One region of the Halobacillus sp. A1-3 genome, then DNA from elsewhere that is predicted to be linked to it. Evidence: riboswitches for the same ligand, from Rfam matches in the RefSeq annotation. Region 1 holds a riboswitch; each other region holds the start of a gene.

What was found. Region 1 has a riboswitch for S-adenosylmethionine ahead of msrA (peptide-methionine (S)-S-oxide reductase MsrA). Riboswitches for the same ligand answer to the same signal wherever they lie in the genome.
Region 2: linked by a shared signal. The riboswitch ahead of ACRYKC_RS14650 (methionine biosynthesis PLP-dependent protein) and the one ahead of msrA (peptide-methionine (S)-S-oxide reductase MsrA) in region 1 are both predicted to bind S-adenosylmethionine.
Region 3: linked by a shared signal. The riboswitch ahead of ACRYKC_RS08835 (phosphoadenylyl-sulfate reductase) and the one ahead of msrA (peptide-methionine (S)-S-oxide reductase MsrA) in region 1 are both predicted to bind S-adenosylmethionine.

The regions. Positions count from the first base shown of each region.
Region 1 is NZ_JBPCEO010000003.1:229,630-233,955, reverse strand. Features, by position in the region: gene ACRYKC_RS06595 (DUF1835 domain-containing protein) at 1-571, opposite strand, end outside; gene msrA (peptide-methionine (S)-S-oxide reductase MsrA) at 703-1,176, opposite strand; SAM riboswitch class I at 1,296-1,417, opposite strand; gene ACRYKC_RS06585 (response regulator) at 1,578-2,228, opposite strand; gene ACRYKC_RS06580 (GAF domain-containing sensor histidine kinase) at 2,218-3,837, opposite strand; gene ACRYKC_RS06575 (NADPH-dependent FMN reductase) at 3,859-4,326, opposite strand, start outside.
Region 2 is NZ_JBPCEO010000008.1:78,885-83,210, forward strand. Features, by position in the region: gene metC (cystathionine beta-lyase) at 1-696, opposite strand, end outside; gene ACRYKC_RS14650 (methionine biosynthesis PLP-dependent protein) at 693-1,814, opposite strand; SAM riboswitch class I at 1,896-2,007, opposite strand; gene ACRYKC_RS14655 (hypothetical protein) at 2,232-2,639, opposite strand; gene ACRYKC_RS14660 (hypothetical protein) at 2,754-3,086, opposite strand; gene ACRYKC_RS14665 (DUF4385 domain-containing protein) at 3,170-3,616, opposite strand; gene glsA (glutaminase A) at 3,636-4,326, opposite strand, start outside.
Region 3 is NZ_JBPCEO010000004.1:199,534-203,859, reverse strand. Features, by position in the region: gene cysC (adenylyl-sulfate kinase) at 33-626, opposite strand; gene sat (sulfate adenylyltransferase) at 645-1,796, opposite strand; gene ACRYKC_RS08835 (phosphoadenylyl-sulfate reductase) at 1,826-2,554, opposite strand; SAM riboswitch class I at 2,656-2,770, opposite strand; SAM riboswitch class I at 2,942-3,041, shown strand; gene ACRYKC_RS08830 (sulfite exporter TauE/SafE family protein) at 3,180-4,076, shown strand; gene ACRYKC_RS08825 (long-chain-fatty-acid--CoA ligase) at 4,226-4,326, opposite strand, start outside.

The DNA.
Region 1 (4,326 bases):
AATAATCGAGGTGAATTTCCATTGCTTGCTTTAAGAAAGGAAGTGGATGTTCTTCATCATTCAACCACTGGAATACATGCTGCTCATACTTCGACGTATAGACTCTCCAACCCGACTGGGCTTCAACTAATTGTTCTAAACTTACTTTTTGTCTATATAGAAAGAGCTCGGACAGCTGCTTGCTCTCTAATTGGCCTAATCCATAGAACGGTTCAATTCCAGGGTACTTGTCTATAGTCACCATGTATAGAGAAACATTCTTATCTGCGAGTTTATGTAAAAGATACATGAGCATGGTCTGATCGTAGCGGTCGTGCTCCATCCACAGACAAATCTCTGCCCCTTCAGGAATGCCTTCCAATTTCTTTTCTTGATTATGGCAATTTCGGATGAACAAAGGCGATGGAATTTCTAGTTTTTCTTCAAAAAAAGCCGCTCTTCGACTGATCATTTCCTCAGTATTCCAGGAATAATGAAGCGGCCCCATGTCATACAGTTCTCTCCAAACGATAATGTCTCCTTTGACATTTAACTTCTTGCCTACTTCGTCTCCATTCACAATATGAATCATGGCAGCTCCTCCAGTCATCGAGTTATTACCTTCCCTTTCAATTTTTCATAGGAGATATCCTTCCTCCCTCTTTATAGTAGAGCACAAAAAAAGACCTCATTAAGAGAGGTCCTTCCGTCTTATCTTCATAATCAGCCAATCCCGCAAGCAACGGAACCGTTCTTTTGGAAATATTTCTGGTGATACTCTTCAGCTTCATAGAAAGTGGATGCTTCTATAACTTCTGTAACAATTGGACGTTTAAAGATGCCTTTTTCGTTCCACTCGTTGATTTTTTCTTCAGCGATATATTTCTGGCTGGCCCCATCATAAAAGATCACAGATCGATACTGATGTCCTACATCAATGCCTTGTTTGTTTCTGGATGTTGGATCATGCGATTCAAAGAAGATATTGATCAGTTCAGAATACGTAATGACCGTTGGATCATATTCGATCTTAATTGATTCAGCATGACCAGTCTCACCAGATTTCACTTGTTCATAAGTGGGATTCTCAACGAACCCTCCTGTATAACCGACTCGAGTTGCTGTTACACCTTCAAATTTTTCAAAGAATGCTTCTACTCCCCAGAAACATCCTGCTCCAAAAATAGCTGTTGCCATGTCTCATCTTTCCTTTCCCTAACGCAACTTCTACCGAGAGCCTGACGGTTGTATATAACACTAAAAGACCCCTTCTCTTATCCAGTGTAAGAAAAGGGGTCGTAAATATCCGTACGATCCTCTCATCTCTTAGAATGCCTTTGCACTCTACAGGAATTGGCACCGTTCTCGTCAATCCTTAGATTGATTCGATGGTTGCCGGGCATCAAAGGGCCAGTCCCTCCGCCTCTCTGGATAAGAAGTTTCCGTTATTATTTTTATTGTAGTTCCCATCTTACAATGTTTTGATAGTGAAGTAAAGGCGAATGCTAAAAAAAATTCCAATTTTGCACATTCAGCTTTCTTTCCCTTATTGTATTCACTTAATAAAAAGAAAATGCTAGGAAAAAGACCTAAAATAGCTACGACTGAAACATGTTATTTTTCATAGCATAAATGGCCGCCTGCGTCCTATCGTGTAAACCGAGTTTACTCAGAATACTGCTTACGTGTGTTTTGACTGTTTTTTCCGATATGTAGAGATCAGCAGAAATTTCTTTATTGCTTTTCCCTAATGTAATTTGGTAAAGGACTTCTTTTTCCCTTTTTGTAAGCTTGAACACGGACGGGGAGTCGGATTGTTTCTCTTTCTCACCTGTCATTTGTGTTAACAGTAGGGATGTGGCTTTAGGATGGAGCTGCTGTTGTCCTTCTTTTGCCATACGAATTGTCTTTACTAGATCATCTGGCTCAATGTCTTTCAATTGATAGCCGACAGCTCCCGCTTGAAGAGCAGGGATGACGTGATCCTGGTCGGAATAACTGGTTAAGACAACTACCTTAATTTCTGGATGATCTTCCTTCAGCCTTCTAGTCGCTTCTACTCCATCCATTTCAGGCATCATCAAGTCCATGAGTATAACATCTGGCTGAAGTACCTCTGCAAGCTTCAAAGCTTCCTGCCCGTTTTCAGCTTCCCCGACGATGTCAATGTCAGGCTGGGTATTTAAGAAGAAACGCAAGCCCCTTAATACGACAAGATGGTCATCGACCAACAACACTTTAATCTTCATGAACATTCTCCTTTTTGTTCCAAGGCAAAATCACCTTTACTCGTGTTCCTCCCCCAGACCTGCTCTCCACCTGTAACGATCCTCCGATTAACTCTGCCCGCTCTTTCATGCTTGTTAGTCCTAAGGAACGCTTTCCGGTCTCACGAGATAGACGCTCAAAACCTTTTCCTGTATCTCTGATGATCATCGTCACCCCATTTTCATCTTCCTGCAATGTCACGTTCACGAATTGGACATTTGCATGCTTGCTAACGTTATTTAGAGACTCTTGGGCTATTCTCCATAGAGCTTCTTCAATGGTACGCGGGAAGTCGGGCACATCTGACACATCAAAATTCACGGTTAGACCTAGATGTTCGGCGTATTTATGAATAGCCGTTACCAGCCCCTCCTCTACACCCACAGGACGAAGCTGCCAAATTAAAGATCTCATCTCTTTGAGCGATCCTTGGGATAAGGAGAGCATTTCTTCTAAGGGCTCTGTAAGGGATGGGAAATCCTTTGAGATAACTTCTCTCGCACCCCGAGCAAGCAAAGAAAGAGAAAACAACTTTTGGTTAACAGAATCATGAAGATCCCTTGCTAGACGTTTCCGTTCTTCATAAAGCAGAATTTCTCCCCGCTGTTCCTGTAAACGGATACTTTCAAAAGCCAGTGAAATATGTGCTGTCAACGCTTGCAGCACTTCCAAATCGCTTTCGCTTAGCGCTTCTGGATCAGAAGTGGCTGCAAATAGAACTCCAATATGTTCATCCTTCATGGTAATGGGGGCAGCGATGGATGAATACCCTTCAATGATATGTGAATGGAGGTTTGTCAAAAGCGGTTTTTGCTGTTGGAAACAAGAAGTTATTTCGTTTACTTCTTCTAAAGGGATATGATCAGGCAGCGGGTTTGGAAAAAGATAAGAGCTCGATGATCTTAACTGCAATCCACTTCCATCTTTTGTATAAAAACCGATATTCGACCACGGGAATTTTTCCTTACTTTTTTGTACCACTACATCGGTAAGAGAAGTTATTGTGGATGCCTTCCAAATAAGCCTTGTCACTTCATTTAAATTCGCAAAACTTTCTGCACGCTTTTGCTGAGCGTGAAAAAGCCTCGTCCGTTTTACTGCGGTACCAATTTGATAAGCAACTGATTGCAGCAAAGTCAATTCTTCTTTGGTAAAATGCTCTTTTCCAGGGGAGGCAACATTTAAGATTCCAAACCGCTCCTCTCCTGCTGCCAGAGGAACAGTCGCATGGTGGGTAATTCCTTTCGTTTCTCCCCAGTCATACTGCAAAGCGTCATCCAGTCGCTTGCATTCAATAATATTAATCGGGTCCACCAAATCTCCCTTCCAATACCTGTTTAAGCAAGAACAGCTTCCCGTACACATCGGCTTTTTCCCTTCCCAGGTTAACGCAGGTGGTAACCGGACGTCGGCCACAAACCTGTAATGAGGTTTGTCACCAACAAGAAATATCCATCCGGTCTCAAGTTTAGTGAGTTCCAAGAGCTTCTCTAATACCGTTTGTAGCATCTGCTCAAGGTCATTGGAACGATTTAACGTTTCCGCTATTATTTTTAACGTATTCATTTCCTGGTCGTTTTCGTAAGACATTCCTTCACCTCTTCACCGATCCTAGCTTTTAACAAATAAATAACGATTAAATTCACTTAAAGTCCCGCTTATTTGCTCATACGATTCCTCAGTAAGGCGACCACTATCTATAAAACATTCAGGGTCAAAAACAAATTGTTCCGGGATAACCAATGCATACAGACCTCTTGCCACAGTTCGCATCTGATTAAGAGCATTGATGCCGCCTTTCCCGCCGCCAGCGACCGCAAGCAATAACGTTGGCTTGTGTCTGAATGTATCACCGTTTAGGAATTCTAACGCGTTTTTCAATGATGCACTCATACCATTATGATATTCAGGAGACAGCCACACAAATGCCTCTGCCCATTCGGCTTTTTGGCGTAAATGCTGTACTTCTGGCAATTCATCCTGTTCCTTTTCTCCATTGAATAAAGGTAAGTGAAGTTCACTTAAGTCGATCAGGTCTGCTCCTAGTTGTTCTGCAACAAGTCGTGCCGCAATTCTAGT
Region 2 (4,326 bases), on a different contig from region 1:
AATGGATCCGAACGAGTTTTGTAAGAATGATAGTTTCTCAGCTACTTGCTCGCTGTTGGTTGCTGCAAGACCAGCTACAACATCGCTGTGTCCGGCAATGAACTTCGTTGCACTGTGAAGCACAAGGTCTGCGCCTAGATCTAAAGGCTGTTGAAGCGCTGGTGTCATGAACGTGTTATCAACGAAGGTTAAACAGTCATTCGCTTTTGCAAGCTTAGCAACCGCTTGAATGTCTGTAATTTTAAGTAGTGGATTGGAAGGCGTTTCGATATATAAAAGTTTTGTATTCGGACGAATCGCTGTAGCGACCGAATGCAGATCTGTCATATCTACGAAGGTGTGATCGATTCCAAACCTGTGTAGAACATCATTGATGATACGGAAAGTACCTCCGTACACATCCTCTGAGATCACGACATGATCGCCTTGAGACAAAAGCATGAAGGATGTGGAAATGGCCGCCATGCCTGAGGCGAACGCAAACCCTTTTGTACCATTTTCAAGACCCGCAATAGCCTCTTCCAATGCTTCTCTTGTCGGGTTCCCTGAGCGGCTGTAATCATATTTTCCGGGTTCATCAAAGTCAATCTGGTGAAATGTGGATGCCTGTTGGATAGGGACGCTGACCGCCCCAGTATACTTATCGAATTTATGGTCGTTATGAAGCAGGCGTGTCTGCAAAGAATAATCAGTCATTTGATCGTCTCCTCCTTTTTCAAATTGGCAAGTGTTTGATCAAGGTCATAAATCAAGTCGTCAATATGTTCAACTCCTACTGAAAACCGCAATAAACGGTTGCATACACCGTAAGAGGTTCTCGTTTCCTCCGGAATGTCTGCATGGGTCTGGGTGGCTGGATACGTAATGAAACTTTCCACTCCGCCGAGGCTTTCAGCAAAGCTGATGACATTCAGATGGCTGAGGAATGGGTCGACCCAGTCTTCTTCTTGTAAGCGGAAAGAGATCATACCGCCTTTCCCGGGATATAAAACGTCTGTAATGGCATCGTGATTTTCCAAGTATTCTACAATCGCTTTGGCGTTAGATTCGTGCTGCCTCATGCGAAGCGGTAAAGTTTTCATCCCTCTCATTAACAGCCAACAATCAAAAGGGGATAACACGGCTCCTGAGGTGTTTTGATGAAAGGCGAGCTTTTCGCAAATTCCTTCATCTTCCGCTACCAGTAGACCAGCCAGTACATCGTTATGACCACCGAGGTACTTCGTTGCACTGTGAATGACGATATCTGCGCCTTCTTTTAATGGCTGCTGAAGAAGGGGAGTGTATAGGGTATTATCGACAATCAACAGCAGGTTATGTTCTTTGGTAAAACGTGCAATCTCCGAAATATCCGCTACATGCATCAGAGGATTGGTAGGTGTCTCAATATAAACAGCCTTCGTCTTTGGTGTAAGTAAATCCTTAAGCCCTGATAAGTTCTGACTGGCACAGTATTGAAAAACTACTCCAGATTGTTCCGTTATATGTTCGAACAAACGATAAGTCCCTCCGTACAAATCCTCTGAAACAAGTATTTCATCTCCTTGTCTGAAAAGGGATAGTGCCGTTTGAATTGCCGCCATCCCAGAACTAAAGGCGAATCCCGCTTTTCCTTCCTCGATGTCTGCGATCGACTGTTCTAAAATTTTTCGTGTTGGATTGCCTGTTCTTGAGTAATCAAAACCTGTAGATTGCCCGATCCCCTTATGTCGATAAGGAGTAGAAAAGTAGACGGGAGGGTTGATCGCTCCTGTAGGATCCTCGTTTCGATTTCCAGTTTGCACAAATTTTGTATCCGTATGAGGGGTGTTCATCGTCATTCTCCTTTTTTAAAACATGTAGTTGAAAAATAAAAAAAGCCTTCTTAAGAAGAAGACTTTAACGTTCGGATCTTCTTCTTATCTTCCAAGTTGGGTCACAACTTGCTGGACGTAGCACCTTACTGGATATATACCAGTGGTTGCTGAGGCTTCACAGGGCCAGTCCCTCTGCCTCTCTTGATAAGAAATGGATTCATCACTATTCATTTGGGAAATTCTTTCTCCCTAATGTACACTACTCACTTCCATTTGACAATAGAACAGCAAGAATTTTTAGAAAAATCCGTCTTTAGGGATGGGGTTAATTTATGAAGGGCTACTCAAAAGGTGAGCAGCTGGGAAACGGGGACGTTGGATGGAAGACCAATGAAACCTAAAAAACCGCTCATCCCAAAATGAGCGGTTCGTGAATTATCGTATATTTACTTTTGCACTCTCAGGTGTCTCAACGCCAGCTTCAATGTACGTGCGTACAAGTTGCCATGTGTCCTTCTCTTTTTTATATGTATTAAAAAAGAGGTTGGACGAACCCAGAAGTTCTCCTTCCAGTTCAATCGATACCCAGAAGGAAGCGAGCCATTCATTCTCTTTTAATTCAGTCAGACAATGGTCGGTATAAATCCACGTCATATCCTTATCCTGAAAGTGACCAAAAGCTTGCTTCCAACCTTCAATCGAGTCCTCATAAGAGTAGTCGATCACTTCGTCCTGACGAATTTCTCTTACCACTAATTGATCAGATATTGTCTCTTTTAGAAAATCTAAGTCCTGTTTACGGGCGCGTTCTTTAAATGTTCCATAGTAAGAGTGAAATTCCATTCCTTACCACCTCCAACTAGGGAAGTTCGATAAAAGGATGGAATTTCCTTTTTTAAAATCCATTGTCATGAAGGTAGGCAGGGTGGTTGTAAAAGGGAATACCGCACTCGCTCTTCAGTGACAGATTCCTAAGTTATAAGCGGTAATTTTTAACTGGGATGCGACGATGGTGAGCCAGATGGCGTAATTACTGATAAGCAAGATATATCGACTTTTCTTGTTAGATACATGTGTTCTCGTTTTGAATAAAAATCCGAGGAACGGTAACGTAATGACTGTGAATAACATGGTTAGACCTAACAAGCCCTTCGCTTCACTCATCCACAAAAATTGATCAAAGAGAGGGATGATGAGAGCAGGTGTATAGAGGATAGAAATAAAGTAGATTCCGAGACCCCATGAGGTGAGCATCAGTCCTAAGCTTAAGACGAGGAAAGGGATTTTCAAGAAATTCGCTCCTTATCGCGTTAAATCCGATTTAGTTTATCGGATTAATAGTAGCTTACGTTTGAAGGACTGATTTGTCAATATCAACCGTATTCTTTTTGGTGAGCTTTTTTCTTAGATAAGTATTCTTCGTCTTCTCTTGCTTTAATCCACTTCTCTTCAAATATTTCTGCTGACTCGGCCTTTTCCTCATCAATCTCCCGTTCCTTTATATTGCCCTCTTCATCATACTTTTTCCCGCCTTTGTAATTGGTATAGCGACGGGAGCGTGTATATCCCATTTGCAGGAATTTCCTCGCCATATCCATGCCGACAAAGTCATCTTTTTCTTTATAGTCGAGGAACATCTGATAAATTTTTTCAGAGGATTCTTTAGCAATCTCTGGTGTTTTGAAACGCCAGTGTTCTAGAATCTCGCTCTTGTACGGTTCTACTAATAACACGCCCTGCTCGCCGCGTCCCACTCGATATTTTTCAGGGTTCTTCCGGAAGTCTGTATTCTTAAAGTCGGTGGAGTAATCAAATGCCATATCCAAGCTCCTTTTAGTGTTAGTCAATCCCGAACATGTTTAAATTCAAATCTTGTGAAAGTTTCTTGATTAAAGCGCCACCAGCGGTCGAGTTTCCTTTCTCATCAATAGCAGGACCGATAACCCCAATTCCCATGCGTCCAGGGATGGAACCGATGATGCTTCCAGATACGCCGCTTTTACAGGGTATCCCGGCTTCTACTGCGTAATGTCCTGAAGAATTGTACATTCCTGAGGTCATCATAATCGCTTTAACGGTGCGAAGGTGGTGGGAAGGGATAAGCTTTTCCTCGCTATTTGGCGATCGTCCTCCGCGTGCTAAGAACAGGCCGATTCGGGCGAAGTCTCCGCAACACATCATGACTGAATTCATACGGAAGTATAGATCTAGGGCTTCCTCGACATCCGTTACAAGTGTGCCTGTACTTTGCATAAAATAGGCTAAAGAACGGTTTCTTGCACCGTTTGCTTTTTCTGCTTCATAAATGTCCTCGCTCATTTGGAGATCTTCATGCTCTGTTATTTCTTTCAGGAAATTCATATAGCGGTCAAAGCGATTTTCCACGCTTTGCCCTTTAATCAAAGCAGCAGTGGCAATAGCTCCTGCGTTAATCATTGGATTGAATGGTTTGCTCGTATCATAGGATTCAAGCTGGCTGATGGAGTTAAAAAAGTCGCCCATTGGCTCCATTCCTACCGTTTGAAAAACT
Region 3 (4,326 bases), on a different contig from region 1:
TCCCTCTATAGTAAAAACTGTGTCCTGTCGATTTAGACCCACCCTTTGTCTTCTAAGAATGAAACGAGCTGTAATGCACACTCATTCACATCTGCCTGGTCTGTATGCAAAGTTAGTTCAGATGAACGTGGAGATTCATAAGGAGCATCTATACCAGTAAAACCTTTAATCTCTCCATTTCTTGCTTTTTGATATAAACCTTTCGGATCCCTTTTTTCACATTCCTCTATAGGGCAATCAACATGTACTTCAATAAAATCACCTTCAGGAAGAATATTCCTTACTCGATCCCTGTCTTTTTGATAAGGAGATATAAAAGCCGTGATAACAATTTTGCCACTGTCTGCAAAAAGGTTGGCAACTTCTCCGATTCGTCTTATGTTTTCCACGCGGTCTTCAGAAGAAAATCCCAGATCTCTATTCAATCCATGCCGAACATTGTCTCCATCCAGCAAATAGGTGTGTACTTTCTTTTCATAAAGCAACTGATTCAAACGATTAGCAATACTAGATTTACCTGAACCTGATAATCCTGTTAACCAGATGACCCCACTATGATGGCCATTTAACTTCCGGTAATGATTAACATCCAATGAGGTATCATGCCACGTAATATTCGAACTCATCACTCTCACCCTTTCTATTTAAGATTTTATGGGAGAATTTGTTTTCAATCCCTCGATCAATACTTCAGCAATTTCAGGTCTGCTGAACGTTTTCGGTGGTTTTTCTCCGTTTCTTAGAAGTTCACGAACTTTTGTACCTGATAAAATGACGTGCTGATCGTCATCATGGGGACATGTTTTGTGTGAAACCATCGCTTCGCAAGCGTGGCAGTAAAAACTATGTTCGAAAAACAGCGGTGTAATGTCGAGCTCATCCTCACTGAATTCTGAGAAGATCTTTTGAGCATCATACGTCCCGTAATAATCTCCGACGCCTGCATGATCCCTGCCGACAATAAAATGAGAACAGCCGAAATTTTTTCTGACGAGGGCGTGAAAAATAGCTTCTCTCGGCCCTGCATAGCGCATGGCAGCATTAAATACAGCAAGCACAACCCTGTTATGAGGGTAATAATGATCAATTAACACTTCGTAACTCTTCATTCGGACGTCACTTGGAATATCATCACTCTTCGTTTCTCCTACGAGTGGATTAAGAAAAAGACCATCCACAATTTCAAGCGCAGCTTTTTGGATGTATTCATGAGCTCTATGGACTGGATTTCGAGTCTGGAAGCCGACGACTTTTTTCCAGCCTAGCTGTTGAAAGAGTTCTCTTGATTCCGCTGGATCTAAATAATATTTATCTTCATGGTGACGGCTAGGTTTTTTAATTAATTGAATTTCCCCTGCCACATAATAATTAGGACGGTTGAAAAGCTTTTTCACCCCAGGGTGTTCGAGTTCGGTTGTTAAGTACACCTTCTCTGCTTCCTTGTTTTTATCTGGCTGATAGATTTCATCTACTACGATAACGCCATAGACAGTATCCTGATAAATGAGTTCAGCGATATCGCCACTATTGAGTTGTTCAGCTTTCTTTTCGTCTACAGGCAATGTGATGGGGATGCTCCATGGTGTTCCATCCGCTAACCTCATCGTCTCCACCACTGATTCGTAATTCTCCTGATTTAGAAAACCAGTCAATGGACTATAGGCTCCGTTTGCGAGCAGCTCCAAATCACTCAATGCCATTGCATCGATTTCAATTTTTTCATTTGCTTCAGGTAATGGTGCCCCTGCTTTCCACCGATTTACAAGCTTACCACCGTGTGGGGATATAATTGTCATACCATACTCCTCCTCATAATTGATTCTGTTTATGCTTCAGGGTTTCCTGGCGTATGCAAACCGCATTCTGTTTTATTAAATCCTTTCCATCTGCCTGAACGGCCATCGCCATCCTCCGGAAATGTGCAAGGCATACAGCCAATACTCGGATATCCTTGGTCATGCAATTCGTTGTAATCCAAGTTGTTTAGTCGGATATATTGCCATACGAAGTCCCAAGTCCAATGGATAAGGGGACAAACTTTTACAGATTTAAACCGCTCATCTTTATTAACAAAGTTCGTACGGCTGCGGCTCGGGGACTGCTCTCTTCTCAAGCCTGAAATCCAAGCAGTCGCACCTGAAAGGGCGTCTTCCAATGGCTTGATCTTTCTTATATAGCAACATTGGTCAGGATTCTTATTCCATAACTCATCACCATAAGTCTTTGCTTGTTGATCCAGTGTCAATTCAGGCTTTTTCAATTCAATATTTAAATTCGGATATCGTTTTTGTACTTTTTCAATCAAATCGTAAGTTTCTTGGAAGTGTACGCCAGTATCAAGAAAAACAATACGAGCGTCAGATTTAATTTTTGAAATTAGATCGATTAGCACGATACCCTCCGCACCGAAACTGCACGCATAGACGATAGACTCACCGTATGAATCATAAGCCCAGCGTAATACTTCCAAAGCCTGCTTCACTTCGTTATCCGTTTGTAAGCCGGCAAATGGATCACCGGTAAAATGTTCATACGTCACTTTATCTTTTTTCATCATATCCTCCCTTCTAGGGTCCTACCTAATCAACTAAATCAAAAAACCTCTCTTCTTGATCAATAAGAAGAGAGGTTTACATTGATATGTAAAAGCTCATCTTCTTATCTTCCAAGTGAATTCACTTGCTGGAATTGGCACAGTTTCTGAATTTTCCTGCTCAGACCCGTTGCCGAGGCTTCAAAGGGCCAGTCCCTCCACCTCTCAGGATAAGAAAATCGATTATAAGTTTTTCAAAAATTAGGATTGATACAAATCTTATGCCCATATTAATCATATGTCAATAGCTTATTTAAAAATTCTGTATATTTTAACATTGGGCTTGACAACATTTCTGAACTCGCTTAGATTAGGATGTATCAAAATTTTAAAACCATAATATGATAATCCTTATAAAGAGTCGGGGGAGGAAACTGGTCCTATAATCCCGCAGCAACCTCTAAAAAGAAGGTGCTCAGTCCAGCAGGCTTGATCTGAAAGATAAGGAGAAGGTAGTTATTCACCTCTTCTTATTAAAAGGGGTTTTTTTATTGAAAAAATTCTTTTTACATTACCATTGCTAAAAATTTTTCGGTATAATCCCGAGTATTTTTATAAGAATAATAAATTTAAGAGGTGAATCATTATGAGAAAGCTAATTATTTTTGCCATTGTCGGCTTTTTTGCTCAATTAATCGACGGGGCGCTCGGCATGGCATATGGATTAAGTTCGTCCTCCTTGCTCCTTGCATACGGAGTTGCACCTGCTGTCGCATCTTCCTCTATACATATGTCAGAGATTGCGACAACCGCTATGTCTGGATATTCGCATTACAAATTCAATAACGTCGACAAGAAGTTGGTGCTAACCCTTGTCATTCCAGGATCAATCAGCGCTTTTGTTGGGGCAGCTTTTTTAAGCAGCCTTCCTGGTGAAGTTATTAAACCTTTCATATCCACATTCCTGCTTCTTCTAGGTGTTTACATTTTGTTCAGGTTCCTTTTTCTAAATCAGGAGTCTTCTGACAAGAAACAAACGCTCTCGTTGAAAAAGCGGTTTATTTATCCTCTAGGGTTTTTAGCAGGCTTTTTTGATTCAATTGGAGGCGGGGGATGGGGACCGATCAATACACCTATTCTACTTTCCCAAAAAGGAGCAACACCAAGAAAAGTGATCGGCACCGTAGATACGAGTGAATTTGCCGTAACGACCTCGGCAACGCTTGGATTCATCCTATTCCTTGGGTTAGATCAATTCAACTGGACCTGGGTGGCTGCGTTCGTTATCGGAGGAGTTCTTGCCGCTCCTCTTGCAGCCTGGCTTGTCCAAGTGATTCCGTCATTGATTCTAGGAGTTCTTGCTGGAGGATTTATTATCCTGACAAACCTAAGAACCGTTCTCCTTGCCGGGCAAATGGATCCGTCCTTACTATATGGTATTTATAGTGTATTAATTGTCGGATGGCTAATGGCGATTTTCTTCTCTATTAGAAAAAATACTAGATTTCGTCAATACAAAAAGTCCTACGCCGAGCAGCGCTAGATAAAAAATCGAGTTGTGAATCAAAAAATAAAGATTCACAACTCGTTCACATCAAGTCGGTGAACATATGAATTCCTTACATCTTGAAGGATACAAGGTCGAATTAAGGTTCTGTCCGTAAAGCTTCAATTATGTTCCTATACATCCATTTAGTTGATCATTCGGCTGCGATCCTCCCAAAATGATTTTCGAATAACAACCTTCTGAATCTTACCGGAAGCGGTCTTCGGAAGCTCCTCTATAAAGGAAA